Regions from separate parts of the Siminovitchia jepli genome, predicted to be linked through region 4. Evidence: riboswitches for the same ligand, from Rfam matches in the RefSeq annotation. Region 4 holds a riboswitch; each other region holds the start of a gene.
What was found. A riboswitch is a leader RNA that binds a small molecule or an ion and turns the genes downstream of it on or off. The one in region 4 is predicted to bind S-adenosylmethionine.

Region 1: another riboswitch for S-adenosylmethionine. It lies ahead of AB1L08_RS20320 (MetQ/NlpA family ABC transporter substrate-binding protein); the one in region 4 lies ahead of AB1L08_RS12705 (YezD family protein).
Region 2: another riboswitch for S-adenosylmethionine. It lies ahead of AB1L08_RS12305 (homocysteine synthase); the one in region 4 lies ahead of AB1L08_RS12705 (YezD family protein).
Region 3: another riboswitch for S-adenosylmethionine. It lies ahead of AB1L08_RS05285 (YezD family protein); the one in region 4 lies ahead of AB1L08_RS12705 (YezD family protein).

The regions. Positions count from the first base shown of each region.
Region 1 is NZ_JBFEGN010000113.1:563-8,322, reverse strand. It holds partial or broken gene AB1L08_RS20355 (DeoR/GlpR family DNA-binding transcription regulator) at 1-336, opposite strand, end outside; gene AB1L08_RS20350 (RNA-guided endonuclease TnpB family protein) at 724-1,983, opposite strand; gene AB1L08_RS20345 (hypothetical protein) at 1,941-2,153, opposite strand; gene AB1L08_RS20340 (transposase) at 2,254-2,511, opposite strand; gene AB1L08_RS20335 (transposase) at 2,498-3,199, opposite strand; gene AB1L08_RS20330 (hypothetical protein) at 3,493-3,705, opposite strand; gene AB1L08_RS20325 (hypothetical protein) at 3,891-4,067, opposite strand; SAM riboswitch class I at 4,470-4,587, shown strand; gene AB1L08_RS20320 (MetQ/NlpA family ABC transporter substrate-binding protein) at 4,751-5,602, shown strand; gene AB1L08_RS20315 (methionine ABC transporter ATP-binding protein) at 5,681-6,718, shown strand; gene AB1L08_RS20310 (methionine ABC transporter permease) at 6,693-7,364, shown strand; gene AB1L08_RS20305 (MetQ/NlpA family ABC transporter substrate-binding protein) at 7,399-7,760, shown strand, end outside.
Region 2 is NZ_JBFEGN010000034.1:8,418-16,177, forward strand. It holds gene cls (cardiolipin synthase) at 1-1,002, shown strand, start outside; gene AB1L08_RS12300 (peroxiredoxin family protein) at 1,261-1,854, shown strand; SAM riboswitch class I at 1,947-2,058, shown strand; gene AB1L08_RS12305 (homocysteine synthase) at 2,204-3,508, shown strand; gene AB1L08_RS12310 (DUF3891 family protein) at 3,618-4,388, opposite strand; gene AB1L08_RS12315 (OmpA family protein) at 4,770-5,492, opposite strand; gene AB1L08_RS12320 (MotA/TolQ/ExbB proton channel family protein) at 5,473-6,300, opposite strand; gene AB1L08_RS12325 (S41 family peptidase) at 6,466-7,760, shown strand, end outside.
Region 3 is NZ_JBFEGN010000007.1:30,881-38,640, forward strand. It holds gene AB1L08_RS05280 (molybdopterin-containing oxidoreductase family protein) at 1-1,953, opposite strand, end outside; SAM riboswitch class I at 2,269-2,388, shown strand; gene AB1L08_RS05285 (YezD family protein) at 2,487-2,636, shown strand; partial or broken gene msrA (peptide-methionine (S)-S-oxide reductase MsrA) at 2,813-3,264, shown strand; gene AB1L08_RS05295 (MetQ/NlpA family ABC transporter substrate-binding protein) at 3,294-4,124, shown strand; gene AB1L08_RS05300 (methionine ABC transporter ATP-binding protein) at 4,121-5,122, shown strand; gene AB1L08_RS05305 (methionine ABC transporter permease) at 5,124-5,765, shown strand; gene AB1L08_RS05310 (CoA transferase subunit A) at 5,787-6,812, shown strand; gene AB1L08_RS05315 (CoA-transferase subunit beta) at 6,815-7,573, shown strand; gene AB1L08_RS05320 (CoA transferase subunit A) at 7,593-7,760, shown strand, end outside.
Region 4 is NZ_JBFEGN010000036.1:18,353-26,112, reverse strand. It holds gene moaC (cyclic pyranopterin monophosphate synthase MoaC) at 90-584, shown strand; gene AB1L08_RS12720 (redox-sensing transcriptional repressor Rex) at 666-1,328, shown strand; gene AB1L08_RS12715 (twin-arginine translocase TatA/TatE family subunit) at 1,392-1,571, shown strand; gene tatC (twin-arginine translocase subunit TatC) at 1,587-2,345, shown strand; SAM riboswitch class I at 2,495-2,600, shown strand; gene AB1L08_RS12705 (YezD family protein) at 2,671-2,835, shown strand; gene AB1L08_RS12700 (MsnO8 family LLM class oxidoreductase) at 2,947-3,978, shown strand; gene AB1L08_RS12695 (GNAT family N-acetyltransferase) at 4,023-4,541, shown strand; gene AB1L08_RS12690 (MetQ/NlpA family ABC transporter substrate-binding protein) at 4,563-5,381, shown strand; gene AB1L08_RS12685 (methionine ABC transporter ATP-binding protein) at 5,399-6,478, shown strand; gene AB1L08_RS12680 (methionine ABC transporter permease) at 6,420-7,073, shown strand; gene AB1L08_RS12675 (LLM class flavin-dependent oxidoreductase) at 7,307-7,760, shown strand, end outside.

The DNA.
Region 1 (7,760 bases), on a different contig from region 4:
AATCGCCTCGGCTATATGTTGCGTTGTTGTTCCTGAATCAAGCGCAATAGAGTCCCCTTCTTCTATAAAAGCAGCCGCTTTTGCGCCAATTCTTTTCTTCTCTTCGATAAAAGAACCTTCCCTTAAATCAAAATGAGGTTCTGAAAGCACCTCTTCTTCATTTAATACAACGCCGCCATGAGTCCTTTTTAATTTTTTTTCTTTTGCCAGTTCAGACAGATCGCGCCTTATGGTCGCTTCATGGACATTAAAATGTTTGGAGAGGTCTTGAATGGATGCTGCTTTTGTCTCTTGCACAAACTTCAATATTTTAAGCTTTCTCTCTGCGGGTAACATATCATTCACCACTTCTTTTCATCATATACTCCTATTATAATTCTGAAACCTCTCCCCATTGAAATGGGGAGGTTCCGTGACCCTAAAGGGTCACGGTTCCATTGCGACAAATCGCAATGGCGCGTGTGTACTTTGTGCTTTTCCCTTTCCAGATGAGGTTCTGGCTGCGGACTGGAGCTTTTCCACACGACGTTCGCGCACAAATCGTTCTGTCGAACGAGGAAACTCGCTCGAGGCTTCCCTTGCGGTCGGCTCTCACAACTTAACGTACGCATCCGGTGTTTGACCTATACCAACACCAATAGACATTTGAACCCGCTGTCTCACGACAGAAGATATGCCTATCTTTCGTGGGTTTCATCACGACAAAGGTTATATCTTTCTCATTTAGAATCCAATACTGGAAATGTGTTTTTCACCTAAAGAGCGCATTTTTTCTTCAAACGATTGATACATCTCATAGAACGTACGAAATTCATTTAAGCATTTTTGCCGATCTACTTTATCAAGCGTTTCGTTTACATTCTTAATAAGCCAGGCTGAGAAAATATCCCGCTGGATTTTTCTTCCGCAGGGAAGTGCATGGAAACGGAGGGATAAGGGCTTTTTGGCATACACATCCCCGATCGGACAATATTGACTGGCCTTTACAGTCCAGGTGTTGACATAAATCAATTGTCTGCCTTGGTATTTCAGTTTCCGGTCAAGTATCTCTAAAAAGGCGGCAGGTGCTTTGATCCCGATTCGTTTTCCTAACCGGGTTTTGTGCAGCCCCTTGTAGTTCATCCGTTCCGCATATACTTCATTGCCTTCGGAAAGAATGTCATTAGCAAGTTTGTTATGCATCATTTTCCTTGCAGCTGCTATTTTCCGGCAAATCTCCTTTAACTCATATAGCGTCTTCCAATAACGTTTGGAGCGAATCCATTTATCTTTGTTTCCTTTTTTAAAGGTGCCGTTATCATTATATTTATTTGGGTTTGTCGCCCTCCTTGAACGATCCATCCTGCGGAGCAGGATGCGGCGTTTTCTGTCCAGCTCATCCAAGCCTTTGCAGAACTCTTGTACATTCACGCTTTTGTCGCTGACTGTGGCTACGGTTGAAATCCCGTTATCAACGCCGACTTTCCCTTCAACCGGTTTCCTCTTTTGGGGCGGGATGCCTTTCATGACCAGCTGCAGATAAAACTTTGTTCTGCCACGGATGATTTTGCGTACAATCCGGCAATAAGCGATTTCATCGTGCAAAGCTGCCTCCAGGTATGGATCTTTACCTGGTTTTGGCATTTCTGCTTTTATGTTTAATCCGTTCCACTCCACAAAGCCGTTTTCGTATCTGATCCCTGATTGATTGGTTTTGCCTTCCAGCGTATTGAATTCGCCGAACTTTTTGAAGCGCACCTTTTTTGTTTTTGGATTGAAAAGATAATCTTCGATCAATTCCCAGACATGGAGCGCAATTTTTTGCACGACGTGAGAGTCTAAATGCACCTTTTGCTTATGTTTTTTGTTTTTGGGTTTTTTGCCAAGGAAGTGTTTTCCCATATTCTTGACGATGCGCTCCGCACCGGTTTTGCTGACATCATATGCCTCTCGGATCTCGTTTAATTTTTTTTTCGTGTTTTCGATTTTTCTTGCTTCAACCAAAATTGATAAGTTTGATCTTTTCTCATTTGTTGAATGTGATCCAGCATTTTTCGCTTGCAGGCGTTATAAATATGGCATCCGATTTCAAGGCGTTTCTCTAATATATGAACTTGAAACATCTCCGTTTTAAGGAATAGTTCTACGACATAGCGGGGACCTTTTTTCGCCATATTTACCTGGACCTCCGAACATATATTCTATATTAATGATACAATATTTAAAAAATAAAAACAAGAGCCGATTTCTTTTTTAAACCTATGTTTCCGGCATTCATCCCGGCATTGAAATACCGGGCCTTCTGCCAGTTGTTCGTAAACTATAAGCAATCATGGCGATGTAAAGCTGGTTCCACGCAGCCTGTTCTGTCCGGATGTGAATATGATTCACCTGCAAATGCTGCTTCATCCATTTGAACATCAGTTCAATTTGCCAACGTGATCGATAAAGGTCGGAAATATCCTTTGCGGACAGGTCAAATCGGTTGGTTACGATTTGATACAGTTTTCCGGTATCGTCATAAAAATTCAACCAGCCTCAAGTGATTTTCCATTTTCTTTTGGGCTGAGCCTATAATAACCAGGGATTCACGGAAACCGTTTTGTTGCAGATCATCATAGATTAAGTCCCTGATATCCACCACAGTATTGGATTTTATCCTGGTCGCAAAGAAAATACCATCCTTGCACCACTGGTCAAACAAACGGAAGTCATAATATCCTCGGTCTATCACATAGGTTACACCCGGTTCTGTGATAAAACGTGGCGCTTCAAGCACATCGGACCGTTCAGCAGGTGTCACTGTAAGCTTCTCAGGATGGATATCCTGTTCACTTATAAACTCAACCAGTAAATGAAGCTTGAGTCCGGACTTAGTTGAACGAAACGTGGCCCATTCATACAGGTTGAGGCTGAGTGGAATAGTTGATGAATCCAGAAGCTTTACATTCGGAATATGTCTCTTTCGGCCGACGGAAGCCATGCGAACACGTTGCGTCAGGGATTGCCAGATGTGCAAAAGGCATTTGGGATCAACCTGCCTGTTTTTTCTCGAAAGTTGCGAGGCGCTGATTGAATCTAAACCCAATTCCTTTTGAAAGCTTTTCATTAATAGACGCTGATTGCCCTTAATTCCTCGCGCTTTTGCATCTGGGCATATAGGAATAAAAGCAAGTACTTTGTGGTAGTCAGTTTCTTTGATACAGATCTTGTGGGGCATGAAAAGCTCCATCGCCAAATAATTGGTCGGTGATGGGCTTCACCCATTTACCAAATGACGTGAACAGTGTATACTTGTCCATAGGGATATTTCCTTTGTAATGGATTTGGACAGGCTTTCACCCTCTCCATCTATTATAAAGGATTTTTTTATTTTTTGGCGTGTCAAAATTTTGAAACAATAGTACGCAACACCAGTGTTTTTCCATAGGTATTCCCCTTTCTAACACTCTATAAAGAAACGGTAATCAACTTTTTCACAACCTTTTTTAAGAAATTTTTTGCTGGAACATTTCATACAACTCCCAAAAGCCGACGATGTCTTCCGGGCCATATCGTTTTATAATATGGATCAGTTTGATACGCAGCTCCTGCTCTAAATCCTCCCTGTTCAGGGCGTCTGTTTTGAAGAAAAGTTTTTTTAATTTTGGGTGCAAAGAGGTTAATGACTTTTTCAATAGCTTTCTCATCTTTTTTTACAGTTAGTTCGTATAAATTGGATTCCAATTCGAAAGCCCCCCATTCTGAAAGTTAATCGTCCTTCCTCAATAATTTACTGATCTTGCTGAGTGCCTTTTCCCGGGACTTAGAAATGACCTGCTGAGTTTTTTCTAATAATGTGCCCATTTCAGAATCTGTAAGTCCTTTTATATATGACAGGGATAAGATGTCTCTTTGATTAGGGGTAAACCTTAAATGGCTTTGTAAAGGACCGGATCGATAATATAATCCAAAATATTGTTCGACTTTAATTCGAACTCTTCCTCAATTGCCGCCAGGTCTTTATGGGTTAACTCTGTGTCATCCTTGACGGGTTCGTCCAACGTTGCAGGAAAACGGTAAAGATCTTGCCGAACCTTTTTATCCAAATTAACCCATGGTAGTAAAGCGTTTTAGATACATAGGCAGTAAACCGGATACGGAAATAAAATTCCCGCAATGCTTGATCTAGCAACTCTTGATGCTGGGAAATAGGATGGCAAATGGATAGCTTCAATAACTCATAATGTTTTCCCGTGGACAGAATGATGGGGTTATCTAGGAACTTTTTATTTTCTTTAACAAACTCAAGGAATTTACACCAAAGCTCTTTTTTTCCATCTTTAAAACCAACCCTTTTTCTTGGATTCCGGTTCAAAAATATTCATTGCCCCTTTCATTTGTTGCTTTCATTTGTTGAAAGTTTCCATGAAAAATTTGTTGACATTTTTTCTAACTGAGTATAATATCTAACTGAGTATAATATCTATGTAACAATTGAATTTGAAGTTCTCTTATAAAGAGCGGCGGAGGGACTGGCCCTGTGAAGCCCGGCAACCATTCTTGTTTGACGAAACAAGAACAGGTGCTAAATCCTGCAAAATACAACAGTATTTTGAAAGATAAGAGAGGTGCAACCGATTTACAATGTATATCCATGCCTCTCTTTTGGGAGGCATTTTTCATTTTGAAAGGAGGAACACCCGGAGAGGTTTACAACCAAGGGGGGTTATGTACTTAAGACTAAAATATTGACTATATATATAAATTTACTAAGGAAAGAGGAAGAGAAATGCGCAAATGGTTATTAACTAGTTTAACTGTTATATTGGCATTTACTCTGGCTGCATGCGGCGGAGGAAATGACAAAGAAAATACAAATGCTTCCGGATCGAAAGAAGAACAATCGGAAGGTTTACTGGATGACGGAAAACTAACAGTCGGTGCAACAGCAGGCCCACATGAACAAATTCTTGAAAAAGTAAAAGAACTTGCGGCCAAGCAGGATTTGGATATTGAGGTAAAAGTATTTACAGACTACGTCATGCCCAATATTGCTTTGGACGAAAAAGAACTTGATCTCAACGTGTTTCAAACGATTCCTTATTTGGATCAATTTAAAGAAGACAGAAACCTGGATCTTGTAAATGTGGGAGAAGCGGTAACTTTTCCAATGGGCATTTATTCGTCCAAAGTAAAAGATGTGCAAGAACTGCCAAAAGGGGCAAAGCTCGGTTTGCCTAACGATCCTACAAACGGCGGGCGCGCTCTTGTTTTATTTGAAAAAGCCGGATTGATTAAATTAAAAGAAGGCTCCGGAAACACGCCTGCTGTGAAAGACATTGAAGAAAACTCAAACGACTTTGAGTTTGTGGAATTGGAAGCATCCCAAATCCCCCGTCAGTTAGATGAACTTGATGCTGCAGCAATTAATACCAACTTTGCGATTGAACACGGATTTAAACCCGGCAAGGACTCCATCTTTATTGAATCAAAAGATTCTCCATGGGTGAATGTTGTCGCGGCAAGAGCCGAATCCAAAGACGACGAAGCAATTCAAAAGTTTTTGGATGTTTACCGAACTGATGAAGTAAAACAATTTATTGATGAAACTTTCGAAGGATCTGTCATTCCTTCCTGGTAAGGAAGATAGCTGCCCTTCCTCCAGTATTCCGACTGCCGTCAAGGGTTTTGAAAATAATCGCATGAAGGAGTAATAAAAATGATCGAATTGACGGGAATCTCAAAGACATTTCAAGGAAAACAAGGCTCTATTCACGCATTAAAAAATGTATCACTTTCAGTTAAAAAAGGTGAAATATACGGAGTGATCGGATATAGCGGCGCGGGGAAAAGCACCCTTATCCGCTGCGTCAATCTATTGGAAAAACCGGATGCAGGCTCCGTGAAGGTGAAAGGAATAGACTTGACCAAATTGTCTACCAAAAAGCTTCGGGAAGCCCGCAGCAACATCGGAATGATTTTCCAAGGTTTTAATTTGTTAAAGACGGCAACTGTTTATGAAAATATTTCCCTGCCCTTGAAGCTTGCCGGATTCAGCAAAAAGGAAGTGGAAGAGCGGGTGGTGAAATATTTAAAAATAGTCGGTCTTGAAGAAAAGTATCATGCCTATCCGGCCGAACTGTCCGGGGGGCAAAAGCAGCGGGTGGCCATTGCCCGTGCGCTGGCTTTTGAACCTGAAGTCCTCCTCAGTGATGAAGCGACAAGCGCATTGGATCCAGATACAACGGAAGCGATTCTTGAATTGCTGCTGAAAATCAACAAAGAGCTCGGCATCACGATTTTATTGATTACGCATGAAATGAACGTCATCCAGCGAATCTGCGACCGTGTGGCCGTTATGGAAAAAGGTGAAATCATCGAGGAAGGAAAAACGAAAGACATCTTTACTTCACCGCAGCATCCGACGACAAAACGGTTTGTCAGCAGCCTGTTTACACATAAAATACCAAATGACCTCCTTGAAAGATTGAACGAAACCGGCCAGGTCGTTACGCTCTCTTTCTTCGGAGAATCAAGCGGCGAACCGGCTTTGGCGATGGTTACGAAGAAGTTTGATATTTATCCGAATATATTATCGGGGAGCATTACACGTTTAAAGGAAGAAACTTTTGGACAGCTTGTAGTCCATTTAAAAGGAGATCCGGCCGAAATTGATAAAGCAATCCGGTACTTGGAGCAAGATCAGGTCCATGTGGAAGGTGTGAGAATCCATGACGAAAATAAACGAGTTTCTTGATAACTGGGGCACAGATATTTGGGAAGCCATTATCCAAACCTTCCAAATGGTCGGAATCTCTTTGGGGATATCGATTTTAATCGGTCTTCCGCTTGGGATCATGATTGTTTTGACCCGCCCGGGAAAAGCTTTCAGCAATAAATATGTTTTTGGCATTTTGAATGTATTGATCAATATCATCCGCTCTGTTCCCTTTATCATTTTATTGTTCTTTATTTTGCCTTTTACAAAATTTATGGTCGGAACAACGATCGGGGTAAAAGGAGTTATCGTGCCGCTCGTAATTTATACGGCTCCTTACATTGCCCGCTTAATGGAAACCGCCCTCCTGGAGGTAGACCGCGGAGTCGTTGAGGCCTATGAAGCAATGGGAATGAAAACATGGCACATTATTTGGCATGTACTTGTAAGAGAATCCCGCTCATCGATTATTCTTGGTTTGACGATAGCGACCATTTCATTAATCGGAGCAACGGCGATGGCCGGGCTTGTTGGCGGCGGCGGGCTCGGTGACTTGGCATACCGCTACGGACACCTCAGGTACGAAGTCGATGTCATGTATGTAACAGTCATCCTGCTCATCATCCTTGTCCAGGGATTGCAGTCGCTCGGCAACCGATTGGCAGCCAAATTGAAAAAAGATTAATAGATTAAATAAAAAAGAAAAGAGGAATGGCAATATGAAAAAATGGTTAGTATCAAGTTTATTCGTTTTACTGATCGCCGCACTTGCAGCCTGCGGCGGAGGCGGCAAAGAAGAAGCCGGGGATAAAGGAGATAAAGGTGAAAAAGCGGAAGGCCTCCTTGCCGATGGAAAACTGACTGTCGGGGTGAGCGCCGGGGAACATGAAGAAATCATGGAGCAAGTAAAAAAACTGGCGGCTAAAGAAGGCCTGGAAATTGATATTAAAACTTTTTCCGACTATCCAATGGTTAACGAAGCATTGGCCCAAGGCGATCTCGACCTGAATGTATTCCAGCATGAACCTTATTTGAATCAGCAAAAGAAAGACCGCAATTATGATATTGTAAAAGTCGGAAA
Region 2 (7,760 bases), on a different contig from region 4:
TATTACATTATGCGCAACGACGAGTTGGGGAATAAGCTGTTATCCCTGCTTGTTTCGAAAGCAAAAGAAGGCGTAGAGGTCCGCGTTCTTTATGACGCCATGGGCTCAAGGCGGCTTCCAAGGAAATTTTTTCGGCCGCTGATTGAGGCCGGCGGAAAAGTGAGCGCCTTTTTCCCTGCGGTTATACCCCACCTTAACTTGCAGGTAAATTACCGCAATCATAGGAAACTGGCGATTATTGACGGTCAGGTTGGTTATATAGGCGGGTTTAACATCGGAGACGAATATTTGGGATTAAATCAAAAATTTGGCTACTGGCGGGACACCCATTTGCGGATTTTTGGAAAAGCTGTTTTTGCCATGCAAACACGGTTCATTCTCGACTGGAATCAGGCGTCTTCCAACAAAATCAGCTATGAAGACAGGCTGTTCCCCGAAATAAAGTCTGTTGGGAATACGGATGTACAAATCGTTTCAAGCGGCCCGGATTCCGAGTGGGAGCAGATCAAGTATGGATATATCAAATTGATAAATTCCGCCAAAGATTACATTTATATACAGACTCCTTATTTTATACCGGATGCAAGTGTTTTGGACGCTTTAAAGATTGCTGTTTTATCCGGTGTCGATGTGAGGCTGATGATCCCCAGCAAGCCCGATCACCCATTTGTGTATTGGGCGACGTATTCCAATGTAGGGGAACTGTTAAAAACGGGTGCAAAAGTATATATTTATGAAAACGGCTTTATTCATGCAAAAACGTTAATTGCCGACGGCAAAATTGCCACTGTCGGAACGGCGAATATCGATGTCCGCAGTTTCCGTCTCAATTTTGAAGTCAACGCATTTTTATATGATGAAGTGCTTGTCGCAAAGCTCGTTCATATTTTTCAAAAAGACGCCGGACTGTCACGGGAGCTCACTTACAAAGAATATTTGGCGCGGCCGCTGTTTGTGCGGTTTAAAGAGTCGGTTTCCCGCTTATTGTCACCTGTTCTTTAATATTCCTGAATGAAATATCCGCTGACGATCTTATTTTTTGGCGTTCTATCTTTTAAATGGGCAGCGTATCATAATTGGGGTCATAAACGGTGTGGGGGCCTCCTTGTTTTGATTTTGGACAAGGAGCCAAGCAATTTGGCTGCCGCCTTGCACTGTTTCCATGCTTCCAAACCCGCAATATTGTCCGCCCCCATGGCGACGTACGCGGCAACTTGCCCCTTTTTGCCGCAGCCCTGCTACAGAAAGGAGAAAGAGCCGATGAGCAAGAAAATTTTTGGAATGGCCTTGATTGCCTTGCTGCTTGGGATTGTCGTCGTGAATATCATCCGGGATACACGCGATAACAGCGAGATCAAGGAGGCCCAGGATCAGTTCAACTCTCAAGCAGCAGAGGAGATTTATGCGGAAGAAGGCCTGAAAGAAGGGCAAGTACCTCCGGATTTTGAGCTTCCGTCATTGGATGGAAAAAAAATCAGACTTTCCGATTATAAAGGAAAGAAAGTGATTTTGAATTTTTGGGCCACCTGGTGCCCTCCTTGCAAAGCGGAAATGCCTCACATGCAGCGGTTTTATGAAACGAAGGCAGGCAGCCAAAACGCAGAAATCATCGCTGTCAACTTGACATATGCCGAGCGTGTATCCGATAAACGCTCCAAAGTGGAAACATTCAGGAACGAATACAAATTAAATTTCCCGATCCTTTTGGATGAAAATGGAGACGCCGGAAACACATATCGGCCGATTACCATTCCAACGACCTATATGATCGATACAAACGGAGTCATCCGAAAGAAAATTATCGGCCCGATGGATGAGGAAATAATGGAGCGCCTGGTTTCCGAAATGGATTGATTTTTTTATTTTTAAAAAATGTTTGACAGGCGATAGATTCGTAGTATATACTTACTTGCAAGAGTTAAAACAATTGAATGATCTAAGCATTACTCTTATCAAGAGCGGCGGAGGGACTAGGCCCTGCGATGCCCGGCAACCTTCAGATTCGTCTGAAAAGGTGCTAATTCCTACAAGCCATGAGCATGGCTTGGAAGATAAGGGGAGGAAAAGATAAATCAGCCCTCTTCTTATTCGGAAGGGGGCTTTTTGATTGATGAAACGCCCCTTTCTCGCAAGGTTTGAGGCGCATGGCCGCTCAAATCTTATTATTCTGATCGCATTAAATTATTTTAAGGAGGATGTCAAAATGACACAAGAAAAAAAGTACCAGCCCGAAACAGTATTGCTTCATGGGGGGCAAGAGCCGGACGAAACAGGATCTCGCGCGGTTCCCGTTTACAGAACAACTTCCTACGTATTTAAAGATACGGAGCACGCCCAAAAGTTATTTGCCTTGGAAGAGCCGGGCAATATTTATACAAGAATCATGAACCCGACTGTGGATGTTTTTGAAAAAAGAGTGGCAGAATTGGAAGGCGGTACGGCTGCCGTTGCTCTTTCTTCCGGAATGGCCGCCATTGCTTTTTCCATTTTGAATATTGCCAGGGCGGGAGACGAAATATTGGCAGCAACGGATTTATACGGCGGAACGTACAACTTGTTTTCCATCACGCTTCCGAAATATGGCATCAACGTCAAATTTGTTGACCCGAAAGATCCGGAAAACTTCCGCAAAGCCATCACGCCGAAAACAAAAGCCATTTTTGCGGAGGTAATTGGAAATCCGAGCCTTCACGTACTCGATATTGAAGCAGTTGCCGACGTGGCCCACGCCAATCAAATTCCATTGATCGTGGACAGCACGTTTGCCACCCCATACTTATTAAAGCCGATCGAGTGGGGAGCGGATATCGTTGTTCATTCTGCCACAAAATGGATCGGCGGACACGGAACAGCGATTGGTGGAGTAGTCGTTGATGCCGGCAAGTTCGATTGGAACAATGACAAATTCCCGGATTTCACAGAGCCGGACAGAAGCTATCACGGCATCCGCTACGGAATCGACTTGCCGGAAGCTGCATTTGCCGTTAAGCTTCGCGTCCAGTTGCTTCGTGATCTTGGACCATGCTTGAGTCCGGACAATGCGTTCCTCTTCTTGCAAGGACTTGAAACGTTGCATGTCCGGATCCAAAGACATGTGGACAACGCCAAAGCAGTTGCAGAATTTTTACAAAACCACGATGCAGTGGAATGGGTATCCTACCCGGGGCTTGAAAGCCATCCTTCTTACAGGCTCGCCCAAAAATATTTGCCAAAAGGTCCCGGTGCCATTGTAAACTTTGGCATTAAAGGCGGAAGAGAAGCGGGCAGAAATACGATTGACAACGTGAAGCTATGGTCGCATGTGGCAAACGTCGGGGATGCAAAATCTCTCATCATCCACCCTGCGTCAACGACCCACCAGCAATTGAGCACTGAAGAATTAAAGGATACAGGCGTAACCGAAGAATTGATTCGCCTTGCCGTTGGTTTGGAAGCTGTGGAGGATATTACGGCTGACTTGGGGCAAGCAATCGATAAAGCGGTTGAAGCTGTGAAGCAGTCCAATTAAATAATTAAATTGTAAAGGCTGTAACGTGTGTTACAGCCTTTACAAATTTAGACCAGTCTGCATACGACCTTTAACTTCCTAAGAAAGAACGCGGTAAAACAGCAGGGCATCATATGTACGGAACAAGATGAATTTCAACCGTCTCTTCGGGTGTTTCCAGATAGCTTGGAATCAGCCCCTGTTTGGATATCAATTCTTTGGAAACGGTCTTTTGTTTCAGGTTGACGGTGACTGGCTGTTTTAAAGGAAATTCATCCAATCCGATTGTATGGCGGTCAATCCAGCGCGCATGCATCTTCTTTTTGGAAAAAACATCAAGTGCACCCGACAGGGGAATCCCGTTTTGGAAAAATGGAGATTCTTCTTCTTTTTTGGCCCCGGGTTCGTTAAGGCATAAATACAACGACAAGTTATCACAAAGTTGGAGAAGTCCGTAGTGGAAAGCAAACAAAGACCGTCCAAAATCGGAAATGGACTTAATCAGTCGCTGCTGCCTGGCTTTTTCAAATTGGACAAATTGCTTCGCTTCGGGGGATTCCTCTTCTTGTTTAAAACGTACATAATGTTCACTGCACAAAAGCGCTGCATACCGATCGCGGCGTTCCACTTCATCTATCCCGCTATTGTATATGAGTGTCTTGGCAGGAGAGGGAAAGTCCATAAACGTGTACGGAGCCTGCTTTTGATCATTCCAAAAAGGCTGCCGGTCGACCATCCTCCAGCCGCAATCGTGCTTGGTAACGGCATGCAAGACCGATTCTCTCCACTTTTCCCCTTTAAAAAAGCCATCCTTCCAGCAAGAAAAGATTTCGCCTGATATGCCCGCATGATGATCTTGTTCGATCATGACAAATTCGTTCATTCGTTCCCTGACAATCATGGGGAGCCTCCTCTTCATCTGATTTTTTATATCATAACATTTTTTCGCTCCCGTAAACATGACTATCACACTGCTTTAAATCCGAGATGCGTTCGATTGCAAGCATCACAACAAGGGAAAATATGCAAGTGGTGGCCATTAAAGAGGCGTATGGACCGGTCTTCCGCTTTTTTAAAAATTAAAAATGATAAGCGGCAAATCTGTCGTTCGCTCGTTTCTGGCCGCTCGTATTTAAAAGCATACATGCCGCTGCGGCGCCACAGGACGTGGCGATCCAAGGCGGCCAGCGCCTAGCCTGCTCGATGTCATAAGTCAAAACACGCAGGAGGCGGGGGCCTTCTGCGTGTTTTGTTTGCCGTGCCGGGCAAGGCGCTTGCGCTTTCATTCGTTTTCTTCATTGGTGATAATGAGTACAACGCGGCGATTTTGGCTTCTTCCTTTTTCCGTTTTGTTAGAGGCGATGGGATGATATTCCCCATAACCGACAGTCCGGAAACGCTGAGGAGGAAGTCTATGCTCTTCAATTAGGTAACGGACAACCTGATTGGCCCTTGCCGTTGATAAATCCCAGTTGGATGGAAATCTGTCGGTGGAAATCGGACGATTGTCTGTATGCCCTTCGACTTCAATCATATTGGAGATTTCCGATAACATGGGTGCCAGATCATCCAAAAACAACTTTGCTTCTTTGATTAAATCTGCTTTTCCCGATGGAAAAAGCATCACCTCGGGCAAAACGACTTCAATTCCTTTTTCGGTCGGAGTAACCGTCATCTCTTTTTCCAAGCCATGGTCCGAAGCATACTCGCCCACATAATTTAAAATTTCTTCAATGCGCTTTTCGCGTTTGATCATCTCGGTCAATTGTTCTTCATATTCGTTCGGAACGGTGATCCCGCCCTCTCCCGGAGAATCGCCGGGAGATTCGCGTTTTAAATGGTTGTGGTTTTGGAACGAGTTTGTAACCGATTTAAATTTTTCAGCATTTGTATCCGAGTAGGAATACAATAGAACAAAAAGGGTGAGGATCACCAATGACAAATCTGCAAAGGTAACCAGCCATGGCTGATGGTTATTTGTTCCCTTAAATCCGTTTTTGTTCATATCCCTCGTCTCCTCCGGGCTCATCAAACAGTGCGGGTTTTTCGGAGCTTTCAATCATAAACATTTGCAGCTTGTCCCTCAAAATGGCCGGCCCTTCCTCATTGCGGATGCTCACCAATGCCTCAATGATCATCTCTTTCAGAAAGGCCTCTTCTTCCGTTAACAGTTCCAGTTTGTTGGCAATCGGCATGAAAACAAGGTTGGCCATGAGTACCCCGTAAAAGGTCGTAATCAATGCAACGGCAATGGCCGGCCCCAACTTATCCGGTTCGCTCAGTTGCTGGAGCATTAAAACCAGGCCGACGATTGTCCCGATCATTCCCCAAGCCGGAGAAAGCTCACCGGCTTTCGTAATGATTTGCCTCCCGCGTTCATGCCTTTTGCGCATGGAAAAAATATCCATTTCCATAATTTTTCTGATCATACTCTCTTCGTACCCATCAATGACGAGACGGAGCCCTTTTTGAATAAACGGATCAGGCGTTCTTGATCTTTCTTTTTCAAGTCCCCCGATGATCCCGTCCATTTTTGAAGTTCTCGCTAAATGAACGAGTGTATGGATGAATTCTTGAATAGGTACTTCTTTTCTTCTGAAAGTTGTATGTAATACTTTGAACATGTTTTTCACTTCTGAAGCACCAAAACCGACAAACAGGGAGGCAAACAGTCCGCCGAAGACAATGACAAATGAGGATAAGCTAATAAAAGCCAAAAAAGCGTCATATCCTCCTGCCATATAAATGGCCAAAAAAATAACAGCAATTCCCAGGAATATCCCCAGCGGGGTTAAAATATCTTTTCTTAGCACAAAGATTCACCAGCCTTCTGAAATAACAAATATGGCCCCTATGACTATTATCGGATAGGGAAGGGTTATATTTAGCCGCCATAATCATCATAACTTGTCCAATCCGTGCATAGGATGTGTAGAAAAGATAGTGTTGTACTTTGGAAATGGGCAAGGGGGAAGAAAATGAAGAAAAGATGGCTGGCAATCATCGCCGCCTGCTCTTTTTTTCTTGGGGCCGGCGGAGTTTATACGGGGATCCAATGGGTAGATTCCCGTGAACAGGAAGGATCGCCGGGAACAAAGGGCGAAGCGCGGCATGACACATCAATGAATTCGAATCACCTTGCTAAGGTTGAGCAGGTATATCAGCTTATTCAAGAGGCGTACGTGGAAAAAGTTGAGAGTGAGAAGCTGATCCAAGGGGCCATCCAGGGGATGATCGGAACGTTGAAAGATCCTTATTCCGTCTACATGGACAAGGATACGGCAGAGCAATTCAGCGATAATCTGGATTCATCATTCGAAGGGATTGGGGCCCAAGTCACCATTGAAAATGGAAAGCTCGTAATTGTTGCACCCATAAAAAACACACCGGCTGAAAAAGCCGGATTAAAGCCGCGGGACCAAATTATTGCCATTAATGGCGAATCGATTGAAGGACTGGATTTATATGAGGCAACGAAGAAGATTCGCGGGGAAAAGGGAACGGTTGTGACACTCGAAATTATGCGTCCCGGCGCAAGCAAACCATTCAAGGTCGAGATTACAAGGGAAGAAGTGCCCATTTTGACAGTGTTCCCGGATATAAAGGAAAGTGACGGAAAGAAGATAGGATACTTGGAGATCACATCATTTTCAGAGGGGACCGCCAGCGATTTCAGAAAAGAACTTTTAAGATTGGAAGAAGAAAAGATTGAAGGATTGGTCATCGACGTTCGTGGAAATCCAGGCGGAATGCTTTCCAGTGTGGATAATATTTTACAGCAGCTTGTCACGGATAAAAAGCCGTATGTGCAAATTGAAGAGCGAAACGGGAACAAAAATCCGTATTATTCGGGCCTGAAAAAAAGAAAACCTTATCCGATTGCCGTACTGATCGATGAGGGGAGCGCCTCTGCTTCCGAAATATTGGCCAGTGCGTTGAAAGAAGCCGAAGGCTATCATCTTGTGGGCGTACGGTCCTTCGGAAAGGGAACCGTTCAGCAGGCGATTCCGCTTGAAGATGGGAGCAATGTCAAGCTGACCATGTTTAAGTGGCTGACCCCTGACGGAAATTGGATTCATGGGAAAGGGATTGAGCCGACAATTAAAGTGAAACAGCCTGAATATTTTTACGCCCACTCCCTAAACATTGAAAAAGAGTTGGTCCGTGATATGAACAGCGAGGAAGTCAAAATCGCCCAACAATTATTATCGGGTCTCAGTTACGGTACCGGGAGAACCGACGGATATTTTGACGGTCAAACGGAGCGGGCAGT
Region 3 (7,760 bases), on a different contig from region 4:
AAGCCGTTTTGCTCCATGGGCATCGGCCCAGAGGCCTTGGGTGACCAGAACGCCTGGAAGAACCTGATCCCCGACAGATGCCGGCAATTCACATTCTCCCCGGTCATTCCAGATGCGGACCCAATCACCGTTTTCAATGCCAAGCCGCAGCGCGTCTTCCTGGTTGATGAACAGCTGCGGTGATTTTTCCAATCTGACATGTTTTTCGTTATTGGAAAAAGTGGAGTTTAAAAAGTTATGGTTCGGGCCGGGCACGAATAGAAAAGGATAGTCCGAATTTTCCTCTTTCAACGGTATGTGCGTCGGCAGCGGCGGGTGCCCATCCAGTTCCATCCTTTTCGAATACAATTCAATTTTTCCGCTCGGTGTGTTCAAACGCTTCAAACGGTTTTCCGGAGTACGTGCTTTGACAAAGCGTTTTTCTTTAAGTTCTTTCAATGTAATGTCAGGAAAATAAGGATTTGGCACATCACTGATCGCCTGGCGGATCATGTCTTCATCACTGTCTTTAAAAGCTTCTTCATCAAATCCCATTACTGCCGCCAACAGCCTGAACACTTCCGCATTCGACTTGCTTTCTCCATAAGGAGGAATGACCGGCTCCTGTAAATGCAAATAGAGATGCCAGTAAGATGTATATATATCCGTATTTTCAAAGGAGGACGTTGCCGGCAATACGATATCCGCATACGCCGCCGTTTCCGTCAAAAACAAGTCATGGACGACCATGAAGAGGTCATCACGCAGCAATCCTTTTCTGACTTTGACGGAATCCGGAGCAACGACGGCAGGATTGCTGCTATATACAAATAAGGATCGGATCGGGTTTTCCGTCTCTAACAGGGCTTGCCCCAATTGAATCATGTTAATCGAGCGGGTTGGCTTTTTTTGCAGATCCGGCCGTTGCAATGCCCTCGTGTTGTAATTCAAGTAAGCCGAGTTTGATTTCACTGCTCCTCCGCCTTTCAGCAGCCATTGGCCCGTTAAAGCCGGAAGACAGGCAATGGTCCTGACAATCATGCCGCCATTGTCATGGTGCTGAAGCCCGTTGCCGATCCGGATCATGGAGGGGGCAGTGGAACCGTACAGACGGGCAAGTTTATAAATATCTTCCGCCGGAACTCCTGTAATGCCAGAGACAACTTGAGGGTCATATTGCTTTACATGGTGCTCCAGTTCCTCGTACCCTACTGTATATTCTGTTAAAAACTCCCGGTCTACTAAATTTTCTTTATATAATACATGCATGATGCCCAGCGCCAATGCCGCATCGGTTCCCGGAATAACCGGAATAAACCAATCCGCCATGCGGCCGGTCCGGTTTTTATGGACATCTATGACAACGAGCTTTGCCCCTTGCTTTCTCGCTTTTTGTGCGATCATTACCTGGTGCATATTCGTACTTGCAGCATTGATTCCCCAAAAAACAAACAATTTTGTTTCCGTCATTTCTTCGGGATCCGTGCCAAAACTGCTGCCCATCGTATACCTATATCCCACAGCTCCGGCATCCGAACAGATCGTCCGCTCCAACTGGCTCGCACCGAGACGATGAAAAAAGCGCCTGTCCATTCCTTCTGAATGAATCCTGCCCATATTTCCGTAAAAGCTGTAAGGCAAAATGGATTCCGGACCTTCCTCCGAAATGATTTTTTTCCAGCGGTCGGAAATCGTCTCAATGGCCTCCTGCCAGCTGATCGGGATAAACTTTCCTTCGCCCTTTTCTCCAACACGCTTTAAAGGTGTTTTTAATCTTTTTTCGTCGTAAAGGCGGGCTCCCATATTCCGCACTTTGTTGCAAATGCTTCCTTTCGTTATGGGATGGTTGGGATCTCCGTCAATTTTTACGATCTTCCCGTCTTTTTTATGGACAAGCAGTCCGCATTGATCCGGACAATCAAGAGAGCAGACCGAAGGAAATATTCCGTCTTTTTGATGTGCCAATGATTCCATTTCGAGCATCCCCTTAGATAAAATAATGATATAGATTATACCACACCACAGCTGATACGTCGTTGTACCGATAAACTTTCTTTCAGAGATTGGCCGATGGCTTCACGGCAGCACAAATGACCCTTTGGCGGTTAGTTGTAAGTTCAAATGATCAAGGAATGGGCACACGAAACGACCGTCGTGGGCCATATAGCAAAAAATGGTACAAAAGTTTGGAGGCCCAAAGCAATAAAATTGAAAAAATTGGTTGACAGCCAAAACATTTCGGAATAAAATAGGTTTCAACGTTCCAAATGACAATTTCATTATTTCATACTCTTATGAAGAGAGGCGGAGGGACTGGCCCGGTGAAGCCTCGGCAACCATTGAATATACTTTTATATATTCAAACGGTGCCAATTCCAGCAGATTTTTTAAAAGTCTGATATATAAGAGGCAAAGCTGATGATTCTAATTAAAAGCGGAGACCTCTTATTGTGAAGGGGTCTTTTTCTTGTATATCGGGCGATTTACAATCAAAGGAGCTGAGAGGAATGGGGGAAAAAGTAAAAGTAGATAACGAGAAGTTGAAAGTGATTGCGGAAGCCCTCGGCAATTTGCGTTTCGGTGAGCTGCAAATAACGGTTCACGAAGGGAAAATTGTTCAGATCAACCGGATCGAAAAGAAGCGGTTTCCAGCATGATACATGATGAATATACTGGGAAGCTGACCGGACAACCGGAGGCCTCTTGATTTGCGCAAATTTGCTTGCTAAAGGCATATTTGTGTTGATCAAGGGGTTTTTTAAATGGAAAAAAGGAGAATAAACATGTCTGACGCGGAACTTTTGCAACCTTTGCGAGCGGCTGTTTTTGGTGCATGATCCAACCATTTGACACTCAGCCGGGGATTGAGAAAGTGGTTTCCGGTTATACTGGCGGGACGTTTGAGAACCCGACGTATGAACAGGCATGCACCGGGATTAATCGGCCATGTGGAAGCAGTACAGATTTCGTTTAATAACCAAGTATTTTTATATGAAAAGTTAGTTGGATCGTTTTGGCAGCAAATTGACCCAACAGATGGGGGCGGCCCATTCAAAAGCAGCGGATCATCCTATCAGACAGCTATTTGTGATCATTCCGAAAAACAAAGAAGAATTGCCGGGGAATCGAGAAGGAAGCCGGGAAATAGCGGGAGGTTTAAGTATCCCGTTGTTACGAATATTTTGCAGCGGATCCTTTCCATCCCGTCAGAATCACGATAAAAAGAATCCGGAAAAATACGCTTCCTTCAAGGAAGAGTCCGGAAGGGCGCTGTTTAAATACTAACAATTCATCATTAAAGGGGAAACATCAGAATGAGAAAAACATTGCTTACCATTAGTCTAATTTTCAGCCTGTTGGTGTTAGGAGCGTGCGGAAGCACTGCAGCCAACGAGGATAAGAAAGAAATTACCATCGGTGCAACTGCAGGTCCGTACAGTGACCAATTGCGGGAAGGCATTATCCCGATCCTTGAAAAGGACGGATATAAAGTGAAAATCGTTGAGTTCAATGATTATATTCAGCCCAATGTCGCTTTAAACGAAGGGGAAATAGATGCCAACCTGTTCCAGAACAGAATATACCTCGGGCAGTTCAATAAAGACCATGACATGGACCTGGTTGCGCCTTATGCGGTGCCGACAGCTCCCATTGCCCTCTATTCCAAAAAGCATACGTCTTTGGATGATGTAAAGGAAGGCATGACCGTGACGATGCCGAATGATCCGACCAACTTGGCCAGATCCCTGAATATGCTTGCAGATTTCGGTTTGATCAAAGTGAATGAAGAGGCCGATCCAACAGTCGTCTCTGAAAAAGACATCGTGGAAAATAAGCTCAATTTAAAAATCAAGCCAATCGATCCGGCCCAAACACCGCGTTCACTGGGAGACACAGATTTTGCTTTCATAAACGGAAACTTTGCGCTTGCTTCAGGATTGAAGCTGGATGAAGCGGTTGAAATCGAAAAAACACCGGAAGGGTATTTAATTTATGTAACGCTCAGAAAAGAAGATGTTGATAAACCATTCGCAAAAGCATTGGAGAAAGCTTACCACTCAGATAAATTTTTGGACTTTACAAACAAGAAGGCAAAAGGGTACGTAAAACCGCCTTATCAAGTGGAAAAGGAGGCAAATGAATGATCGGAATTGAAAATGTGACGAAACGATACAAACATGTGACGGCTGTCAATGATGTCAATCTGACCATTCGCCAGAGGGAGATCTTTGGGATTATTGGCTACAGTGGTGCCGGGAAAAGCACATTGCTCAGATGCTTGAATCTGCTGGAAAGGCCGACAGAAGGAAAGATTTTGATCGACGGCAAAGATTTGACGGCATTGTCGGATCGGGATGTCCGGAAAGAACGCCAAAAGATCGGCATGATTTTTCAGCATTTTCATTTGATCAGTTCTAAAACCGTTTTTGACAATATCGCTTTTTCATTAAAAGCGGCGGGCAAGACGAAAGAAGAAATTAAGAAGCGTGTCCCGGAACTGTTGGAGATGGTCGGGCTGTCCGATCGCGGCGATCACTATCCTGCCCAGCTATCCGGCGGTCAAAAGCAGCGGGTCGGCATCGCCCGGGCACTGGCCAATGAACCGAAAGTACTCCTGTGCGATGAAGCTACTTCAGCGCTTGATCCGACAACAACAAAGTCAATTTTGCAACTGTTGAAAACAATCAACGAAACGCTTGGGATCACCATTATTTTAATTACACATGAAATGGAAGTGGTCCGGGATATTTGCCATCGGGTAGCCGTCATGGAAAATGGCAAGGTCGTCGAATTGGCTGATGTATATGATATTTTTGCCAATCCGAAAACGGCTCTGTCCAAACAATTTGTTCAAACGGTCCATTCTTTGGCACTGCCTGAAAGACTGCTTGCGGCCAGAAAGGGGACGATTGTTCAAATCATTTTTCAGGGCGATTCAGCCGAAGAAGCGGTCATTTCGGAGACATTAAGACAATTTGATGTATCTGCCAATATTCTTCATGGCCAAATCTCCTACATTCAGGACCGTCCGCTGGGAACACTCATCATTGAAATGACCGGCAATCACGCGGAAGTCCAGCAAGCGATTGACTATATCACGAAACGGACAAATCTATTGGAGGTGCTCGCCGGTGTTGCTTGAGATGGTGCATGAATTCGGAAAAGCCTTCCTGGAAACTTCATGGATGATGGGAATTGCCGTCGCTTTTGCGGTTATGATCGGCGTCCCGCTGGGCATCGCCCTTTTTGTCACAAGCGAAGGCATGTTCTGGCAAAACCGCTTCATGCAACACGTGGCGGGAAGCATCATTAATATTATCCGTTCCATTCCTTTCATCATTTTGCTCGTTGTCCTTATCCCATTTACAAAATTGATCCTGGGAACAACGATGGGCCCGGCGGCCGCGAGTGTCTCGCTTACCGTCGCTGCCATCCCTTTTTACGCACGCCTGGTGGAAACATCTTTGCGCGAAATTGATAAAGGGGTGATCGAAGCGGCAGAATCATGCGGTGCTTCCCCGTGGCTGATTATAAAAGATGTCTTGCTTCCCGAAGCCAAACCGGGGATGATTGCCGGTCTTACTGTCACGGTGATCAGTCTATTAAGCTATTCGGCGATGGCCGGAATCGTCGGCGGGGGCGGAATCGGCGACTTGGCCATTCGATTCGGCTACTACCGTTTCCAAAACGATGTCATGATTGCAACGGTCATCATACTGGTCATTCTCGTTCAATTGATCCAATTTGCCGGAGACCGGGCGTCAAGGGCAGTGGATAAAAGATAATTTTTCAAAAGGAGGAAAAACATGGCGCAAACCATTGTAAAAGAAGGACTCTCATCAAAGCTCCATGGTTGGGAGCATCCTGACAAAATGAGAGAATTTCGTAAAAACCATAAATCACTGGTAAAAAAAGATAAGACGACGACATTGAAAGAGGCAGTGGCACGGGGCGTAAAAGCAGGAGACTATATCGTTTTCGGCGGCATGGGATCGGTGCGCAACCCGATTGCCGCGGTGCATGAAATCATCCGCCAAAAAACAGGGGATCTGACGATCGGAACGAAAGGATCACAGCATGACTGGCAATTGCTGGCGGCAGCGGGAAACATCACAAAAGCAGAGGTTTCCTACGGTTTTGCGGACGAAGTGCGCGGATTGTCACTCCCGGCGAGGAGGGCAGTTGAATCGGGGCGGTTAAAAGTGTTATCCGAGACAACAAATGCCGGCTTCCAGTGGCGTTTTACCGCTGCGATGAAAGGTCTTTCTTTTTATCCGACACGGTCATCACTCGGTACGGATACCTTGCATTACAGCGGATCGAAAACAATCATCGACCCTTTTACAAATGAGCCGGTGGAGCTGCTGCCCGCCTGCTATCCGGACGTAGCAGTTATCCATGTCCATCGTGCGGACAAATACGGAAACTGCCAAATTGAGGGTAATGTCGCAGAAGATATTGAAATTGCGCACGCGGCTAAGTTTGTTCTTGTGACAGCAGAAGAAATTGTCCATGATGAAGTATTTTCAAACCGTCCGGACTTGACGAAAATTCCTTACTTCGTTGTTGATGCGGTTGTCGAAGTGCCATATGGTTCCCATCCGAATCAAGTCCCAAGGCTTTATTCCTTTGATGAAGATCATTGGCAAATTTGGCTGGATGCGTCCGTCAGCGAAGAAGGTGTTGACAAGTACTTGCAGGAATACGTATATGGCAGCGAAGACCACTTTGCGTATTTGGAAAAAATCGGCGGCGTCCGTGAGTTAAGGCAATTGGAAAAGATCGAACATCAATTGGCGCCATATCCAAAAGTGGCGAAAAGGAGAGGGTAAACATGGCAAACGATACAGAAAAAATGATTATTGCTGCATCACGTCTGCTGCCCAAGGATACTGGCGTTTATGTGGGAACGGGAATGCCGCTGCTTGCTTCGGTCCTTGCATTGAATACTCATGCACCTGATTTGCTGCTCGTTTATGAAGGCGGCGGGGTCGGAGGGAAGCCGACAGGAAGGCTGCCAATCCAAGTAAGCGAGTCATTGACGTATGAAAACGGCGTGACGGTCGGTTCGATGGACTATGTGATGAGCCTCGCGCAGGCCGGCTGGATCCGCTACGGATTTTTGGGCGGTGCCCAGATCGATCAATACGGGAATTTAAACACAACGGTAATCGGTGATTGGGAAAAGCCGAAAGTGAGACTGCCCGGCTCCGGCGGGGGTGCGGACATCGCTTCTTTATGCGAACGGACAATCATAATCATGGGGCAGGATAAGAGAAAGTTTGTTTATCAACTTGACTTTTTAACAAGCCCCGGCTATCTGAATGGGCCGGGCAGCCGCACGAAAGCCGGATTGCCGGCCAATACAGGGCCCTATCGCGTCATTACGCAGATTGGTGTGTATGGATTTGCTGAAAAAACGAAAAAAATGACCCTGCTTCACCTGTTTGAAGGCCACACACTGGAAGATGTACAGGCCAACAGCAGCTTCCCGATTGAAATCGCCCCAGACTGGTCTTATTTGGAGCCGCCGACAGCAGCGGAACTGGAAACATTGCGGACTTTGGATCCCGACGGAGTTGTCATCGCATAAAAAAGAAGGAGGAAAGCAGATGTCAAAACAAACAAGTTTAAAAGAAGCAGCTGCAGCCGTTGAAAGCGGTGCGTTGCTGGCATTGGGCGGAAATGCGCTGCACCGTTCTCCGGTGGCGTTTGTAAAAGAGTTGATCCGCCAGGAAAAGAAGGACCTTTCCGTCATTAAGACGGCCGGCGCCCTGGAT
Region 4 (7,760 bases):
GTTAACGATATTTGACAATCGGATTTTTTGCGCTGCAAAGACAGACAGTATACACGAAATAGTGTAGAATGATAAAGAGGTGTTTGGCCGTGGATAAATTAACGCACTTTAACAAGGAAGGCAGGGCAAAAATGGTGGATGTGAGCGGAAAACCGGAAACAGTCCGCACTGCTGTTGCCCGTTCGAGCATTGAAGTGAACGACCATATTTACGAACTGATTGCAAATCAGCAAGTAAAAAAAGGCGACGTCCTTGCGGTTGCGCAAGTAGCCGGGATTATGGCCGCGAAAAAAACATGGGAAATCATCCCGATGTGCCATCCGATCCCGATTAAAGGAATCAACTTTTCTTTCGATTGGAAGGAAGGATCTGAGAATAATAAAATCTTGGAAATAACTGCTGAAGTTAAGACAATCGGAAATACGGGAGTGGAGATGGAAGCATTGACCGCTGTTTCGGCAGCTGCTCTCACTGTTTACGATATGTGCAAGGCTGTGGATAAGGGAATGGTGATCGGACCAACTTTTTTAATGGAAAAAACGGGCGGAGTATCCAGTAAAGATTATCATCGTGAAACGGAATAAGGGTTTTTTCGTTTCTGTGCGTGGAACCCATGAAACTGAAGAATTGAAGTGCTTTTTCTTTCTTGGCATGGAGGATTGAATATGAATGAGGAAACATTAAAAATACCGCAGGCAACTGCAAAGCGGCTCCCGCTATACTACAGATTTTTGAAAAATTTACACGCATCAGGGAAGCAGCGCGTATCCTCGGCCGAATTGAGTGAAGCGGTGAAAGTCGATTCCGCTACCATTCGGCGGGACTTTTCTTATTTTGGCGCGCTTGGAAAAAAAGGATATGGGTATAATGTAAATTACTTGCTGTCATTTTTTCGCAAGACGCTTGACCAGGATGAGGTGACGAAAGTTGCGTTAATTGGTGTAGGAAATTTGGGAACGGCTTTTTTGAATTATAATTTCTTGAAAAACAACAATACAAAAATCGAAATGGCATTCGATGTCGACCAAAACAAAATCGGGAAAGAGATCAGAAATGTTCCGATTTATGATTTGGCTGAGCTTGAAGAGAGGTTGGGCAAAGAAGAAGTGGCCGTTGTTATATTGACTGTACCGGCAAGTGCCGCCCAGTCCATTACGGACCGGATTAAACATACGGGTGTGAAGGGGATACTGAATTTCACCCCTGCAAGGCTGAACGTACCGGAGTCAATCCGTGTCCATCATATTGATTTGGCGGTGGAACTGCAGTCACTCATTTACTTTTTGAAACATTATCCTCTTGATGACACGGAATTTTCACAACCATAAACGTTTTTTAATAGCTAAAAGGACGGGTTTCCATTAAAATAAAACTATAAGGAGGTGGCCGCAGTGAGTCCAGGTGCAGGAAGTATAATTTTGATTGGACTTGTCGCTTTATTGATCTTCGGGCCGAAGAAGTTGCCGGAACTTGGTAAGGCTGCGGGCAACACGTTGCGTGAATTTAAAAACGCGACGAAAGGTTTGGCGGAAGATGATGAAAAGGACAAGAAAAAAGACGGCGATCTTTGATAGGATGGACAAACTATGAGTCAAAAAGAAATGACGATCATCGATCATATAGAGGAATTGCGAAAACGGCTTGTCATTATAGTCGTTTTCTTTGTGTTGGCTGTCATCGTCAGCTTTTTTATATCACAGCCGCTTATCAAACTGCTCCAGCATGCAAGTGCTGCCCAGGACATTACGATGAATGCGTTCCGGGTAACGGATCCGTTTAAAGTATTTATGCAAATGACGTTTGTGCTGGCGTTTATTTTCACTTCCCCCGTCATCTTGTATCAATTGTGGGCCTTTATCAGTCCGGGGCTTTTGGAGAAGGAACGGAAGGCAACGCTCAGCTATATACCGGTCTCCGTTATGCTGTTTTTAGCAGGCGTCCTTTTTTCTTATTTTATTCTGTTTCCGTTTGTAATCCGGTTTATGCTTGGCTTATCAAGCAACATGGAAATCCAGACGACAATTGGCATTAATGAATATTTTCAGTTTCTTTTTCAAATAACCATTCCTTTCGGAATTTTGTTCCAACTTCCGGTCGTCGTTTTGTTTTTGACAAGGCTGGGTATTGTGACACCGATGTTTTTAGTGCGGGTGAGAAAATATGCCTACTTTATTTTGTTGGTGATCGCAGCGTTTATTACGCCTCCAGATTTAATTTCACATATGATGGTAACCGTGCCATTGCTCATTTTGTATGAAATCAGCATTTGGATTTCAAAAATCGGCTATAAAAAAATGCAGGCTGCCGAAGAGGAGCAGGATCTAGAAATCAATCATGAGCCATAAAAGCATCCAGGGTGCTTTTTTTTTGAATAAAAAACGCACTGAACTTATGGGTTTAGTTGTAAAAATGTAAAATTCATCCTTGACAGAAAATTTTTTGTGGGATAGGATATAAATACGCCAAAGCAGACGTACTCAACTGAATAATTGATTTCTTATCCAGAGAGGTGGAGGGACTGGCCCTTTGAAGCCTCGGCAACAGACCGTCCGGTACTGTGCCAATTCCAGCAGGCTTTTTGCAAGCCTGAAAGATAAGAAGAGAACAAAATGTTAAACCAAAACCTCTTCTTATTGTGTAAGAAGGGGTTTTTTTAATGGAGGGGTGGAAATGGCAAAGGTTGAAACAAATACAATTGAGGACATTGTTTCAGCGTTGAAAAAGATTGAATATGGTTCGTTGGTCATTACGGTACACGATGGAGAAATCACACAAATTGATGCGACTGAGAAAAAGCGGTACAAGGCAAAGGGGAAGCAGAGGAAAGCCCAATGATGAAAGCAGACAAATGAATATGGCGGCCGATTAGACAACTAAAGGCATCTTTCTCAATGATGATGAATGGGGAGGATGCTTTTTTTCATGAAAAGAGGAGGCAGAAAGTACATGAGTTTTAAGCTTGGAATTCTTGATCAAAGCCCGGTTTTTCCAGAGAAAACGGCATTTGATGCCTTGCAGGATACAATAAGGCTTGCCCAAAAAGCGGAACAATGGGGTTATGCCCGTTTCTGGGTGGCCGAACATCATCATATGGGGGACGTAGCGGGCTCATCACCCGAGGTGTTAATTTCACACTTACTCGCCAGGACAAACGCCATTCAGGTTGGATCGGGGGGCGTTATGCTCCAGCATTACAGCCCTTTTAAGGTCGCGGAAAATTTTCACGTTTTATCCACCCTTTCACCGGGACGGGTAGACCTTGGGGTTGGAAAGTCGCCCGGCGGACTGCCGCTTTCTACAAAAGCACTGCAGCACGGTACTCAACATGATGGAATCCATTTTGAAGAACGGCTTACTTTTTTAAAAAAGCTGTTGGATCATTCCGTGGAGGAAGCACATCCGCTCTCCGGAATCGAAGCGTTGCCAAAGCCGCCTGTAAAACCGGAAATTTTTCTGCTCGGCGGAAGTGCTTCAAGTGCCAGGCTTGCGGCGGAACTGGGCGTGCATTTTGTATTTGCGAAGTTTCTCGTAGGCAGTGAAGAATCATTGGCGCAAACTTCCCGTATTTACCGCAAGCTGTATCCGGAAGGCACTTTTATGGCAGCCGTTGCCGTTTTTGCGGCACCTTGCGAAAAAGAAGCAAAGCAGATCGCTGCTGAACACAGCCTTTACAAAATAACGATTGAAAGCGGCCGGACATTGACCGTGCAGTCCTATCAACAGGTGGAAGCTTTTAAGAAGCAGGCAGTGGAAGCTTTTGAAGTGGAGGAGCATAAAGCAGATATGATTGCAGGAACTCCCGAGCAAGTAAAGGGGGAATTGGAACGAATACATTATCAATACGAAGTCGATGAATTTATCCTTCATACACCAATCCGAAAAGAAGAGGAGCGGGTCCGGTCTTTTGAATTGCTTCGTCCAATAGCCGCCGGAAGAGCCAAGAGAGGCTTGGAACAGTCGATAAAAATTTTACCCTAAAACGTAGTATTCTGATGGGTAAAGTAATATAAAAGGAGGTCATCATGGCCCGATTATTCAATCAAACCATCACGATCAAGGAAATGGAGGAAAGCGAAAGGGAAGCCGTCCGAAAATTGTTGCTGGAATGTTATCGCCAATTCGAATCAGTATTTGAACCGGAAAGGTGGTCTGAATACGTGATGGAGCTGATCGCTTCCATTGATCATCCGGATAGAGAAATCCTGTTGATCGCAAAACAGGGGGAGGAAATTGTTGGCACCCTCCAATTATTTTCGTCATCGGAAAAAGCCTACAAAGATTGGGAAATACAAATTCAATCACCGATTATCCGCTTTTTGGGCGTTCACCCGCGGGCAAGGGGGCTTGGTGTGGGTACGGAACTTTTACGGTCTGCCATGTCATGTGTCAAAGAACTTGGCGCTTCAAGTGTGTTTTTGCATACGACCGATTCCATGGAGCAGGCCGTCAGGCTGTACGAACAATTTGGTTTTATCCGGGATCCTTGCCATGATATTCATAAAGAAAATCGCCGGATTAAATGCTACAGGTTTGATTTGTAATAAAAAAATGGGGGTTGAAAAATGAACTTCAAAAAAGGTTTCATCACATTAATGGCCGTTATGGGTTTGGGGTTGGTGGCGGGATGCGGAGCAGGAAAAGAAACGGCTGCCAAAAAAGAAAACGTTACATTGAAAATTGCGGCTTCCTCTACACCGCATGCAGAAATCTTGGAATATATCGCGCCGGAATTGGAAAAAGAAGGCGTGAAACTGGATATATCAATAGTCTCTGATGGCATTCAGACAAACCAGCAGACGGCGGATGGGGAACTGGATGCCAACTTCTTTCAACATACGCCATATTTGAATCAATTCAAGAAAGACAGCGGTTTGGATTTGGTTAATGTGCAAGGTGTTCATATTGAACCGTTCGGTGTTTATTCAAAAGCAATCGATTCCATTGATGAGCTATCCGATGGCGCCAAAGTGGCATTGCCGAAAGATCCTGTAAATTTTTCCCGGGCACTCGAGCTCTTTGCAGCCAACGGGATCATTGAGCTGGATGATGCGAAGTCGGGGGATTATATGCTTGAAGACATCGTGAAAAATGAAAAACAACTTACATTTATTCCCGTCGATTCAGCGGTATTGGTCCATTCGCTGGACGACGTGGAGGCAGCGGCGATCAACACGAATTACGCCTTGGAGGGAGGCCTTAAACCACTGGAAGATTCCTTGATAATTGAAGGAAATGAATCGCCTTACGTCAATATTTTAGTTTCCCGGAAGGATAACAAAAACGATGAAGCCATCCAAAAGCTGGCTAAAGCTTTGACAACCGAACAAGTGAAAGCGTTCATTTTGGAAAAATATAAAGGAGCTGTAGTACCTGCATTTTAAAAAAGGAGGGGGTTTTTTTGATCGAATTTCGTCACGTTTCAAAGGTATTCGGCAGCGGGGAAAAGAAGGTCGAAGCGCTCAAAAATGTAAGCTTGACGGTTAGGGAAGGGGATATTTTTGGCGTCATCGGTTTTAGCGGAGCGGGAAAAAGCACTTTAATCCGAACGGTGAACTTATTGGAGCAGCCGACTTCCGGTGAGGTGATCGTAGATGGAAGGAACCTTGCCAAGCTGCCGGAACACCAGCTTCGGGAAGCGAAAAAAAGAATTGGCATGATCTTTCAGCACTTTAACCTGCTTCAATCCAAAACCGTCTTTGACAACGTAGCCATGCCGTTGGTGCTGAGTAAAAAAAAGAAGAAAGCGATCGAGGAACGCGTTGATGAAGTTCTTAGATTTGTCGGTTTGGAAGAGAAGGCCCGGAATTATCCCGACCAGCTTTCAGGAGGACAAAAGCAGAGGGTCGGCATCGCCCGTGCGCTTGTAACGAATCCATCGATCCTGCTCTGTGATGAGGCGACATCTGCCCTGGATCCGCAAACCACTCAATCCATTTTAAAGCTGTTAAAGCGGGTTAATGAAGCATTCAAGATTACGATATTAATCATCACGCATGAAATGGAAGTGATCAAGCAAATTTGCAATCGGGTGGCGGTCATGGAGGATGGCCGTGTGATTGAAAGCGGCACGATGTTTGAGCTGTTTTCCCGCCCGCAGACAGAAACGGCGAAAAATTTTGTCCGGTCGGTTGTCAGGGACGAAATCCCGGCCGGCTTCCATCCATTTCTGCAGGCAACGGAATATCACAGCCGATTTTTCAAACTGGCGTTTTTCGGGGCAGCCTCGGGCCAATCCGTCATATCCAGAACAGCGAAGGTTTTTGATGTGGACATTTATATACTGTATGGCAATATTACTGAACTGCAGGGAATTCCAATCGGACATTTAATGGTTGGGCTGACTGGCGATGATGATGAGATTGAACGGGCGCTGATATTTATCACCGGCCAAAATGTTGAGGTAAAGGAGGTTTTAGAGGATGGAAGTCAGCACAAAGTTGATTTTGAGCGCTTTGTGGGAAACGTTGTACATGGTTAGCGTATCACTTTTCTTCGGCGGAATCATCGGGATTTTCCTCGGCATTCTGCTTGTCGCAACAAGGAAAGGACATATTTTGGAAAACCGGATTATTTTTTCGATTGTCAATCCAATCGTCAATACATTCCGTTCGATCCCATTTATTATCCTGCTCGTAGCGATCATTCCATTTACAAGGCTTATTGTCGGAACATCGATTGGAACAACCGCGGCCATTGTACCGCTTGTCCTTCATATCGGACCGTATTTTTCAAGGCTTGTGGAAAATTCATTACTGGAAGTGGACGAAGGAATCATTGAAGCGGCAAAGGCGATGGGGGCCACTCCGTTTCAAATCATACACCGTTTTTTGCTGCCGGAGGCCTTCGCATCTTTTATTCTGAGTATCACAACGGCAACCATTGGATTAATTGGTGCAACCGCAATGGCCGGTGCTGTCGGCGGCGGCGGACTGGGCGATTTGGCGATCACCTATGGGTACCAGCGATTCAGCACGATTACCATATTGGCAACCGTTGTCATTCTTGTTTTACTTGTCCAGGGGATTCAGAGTGTGGGCAATGTATTGGAAAGAAAAATCAGGAGAGTCGAATAGGGGGACACCTCATGAAAAAATGGCTTTTGCCATTTCTGATAATAGGGGTATTCCTGGCGGGATGCTCCGGCAGCACAACGAAAGCAGGGGAAAAATCCAACATTCGGGAAAATCGTTGAACTTTATCAAACAGCCGAATTTATAGAAGAAACTTATATTTGCCGGCATTCATTTCACTGGAAGAATTAAGCACATATAAGGAAACTTACTCCAATCAATAGGGGGAGCTCACATTGGCGCAAAAAAGACAAATCAAGTTTGCGGCATATTTGGTCGGGTCTGGGATGCACGTGGCTTCATGGCGGCATCCATCCGCAAACCCAAGTGCAAGCATTGATGTAAAAGAACTGCAGAAGCTTGCCCAAATTGCCGAAAAGGGAAAATTTGACCTGGCATTTATTGCCGACAGCCTGGCAATCAATCACGAATCACATCCGCAGATTTTGAACCGTTTTGACCCAATCGTCTTAATCACGGCCTTGGCGGCGGCAACCGAAAAAATCGGCATCGGTGCAACAGCTTCTACTACCTACAGCGAGCCTTATGTACTGGCACGGCAATTTGCTTCTGTCGATCATATAAGCGGCGGCCGGGCCGGCTGGAATGTGGTGACGACAGCGGATGCCACTGGGGAAACGGCCTTGAATTTCAGCAGGGAAAAGCATTGGGAACATGATCTTCGGTATC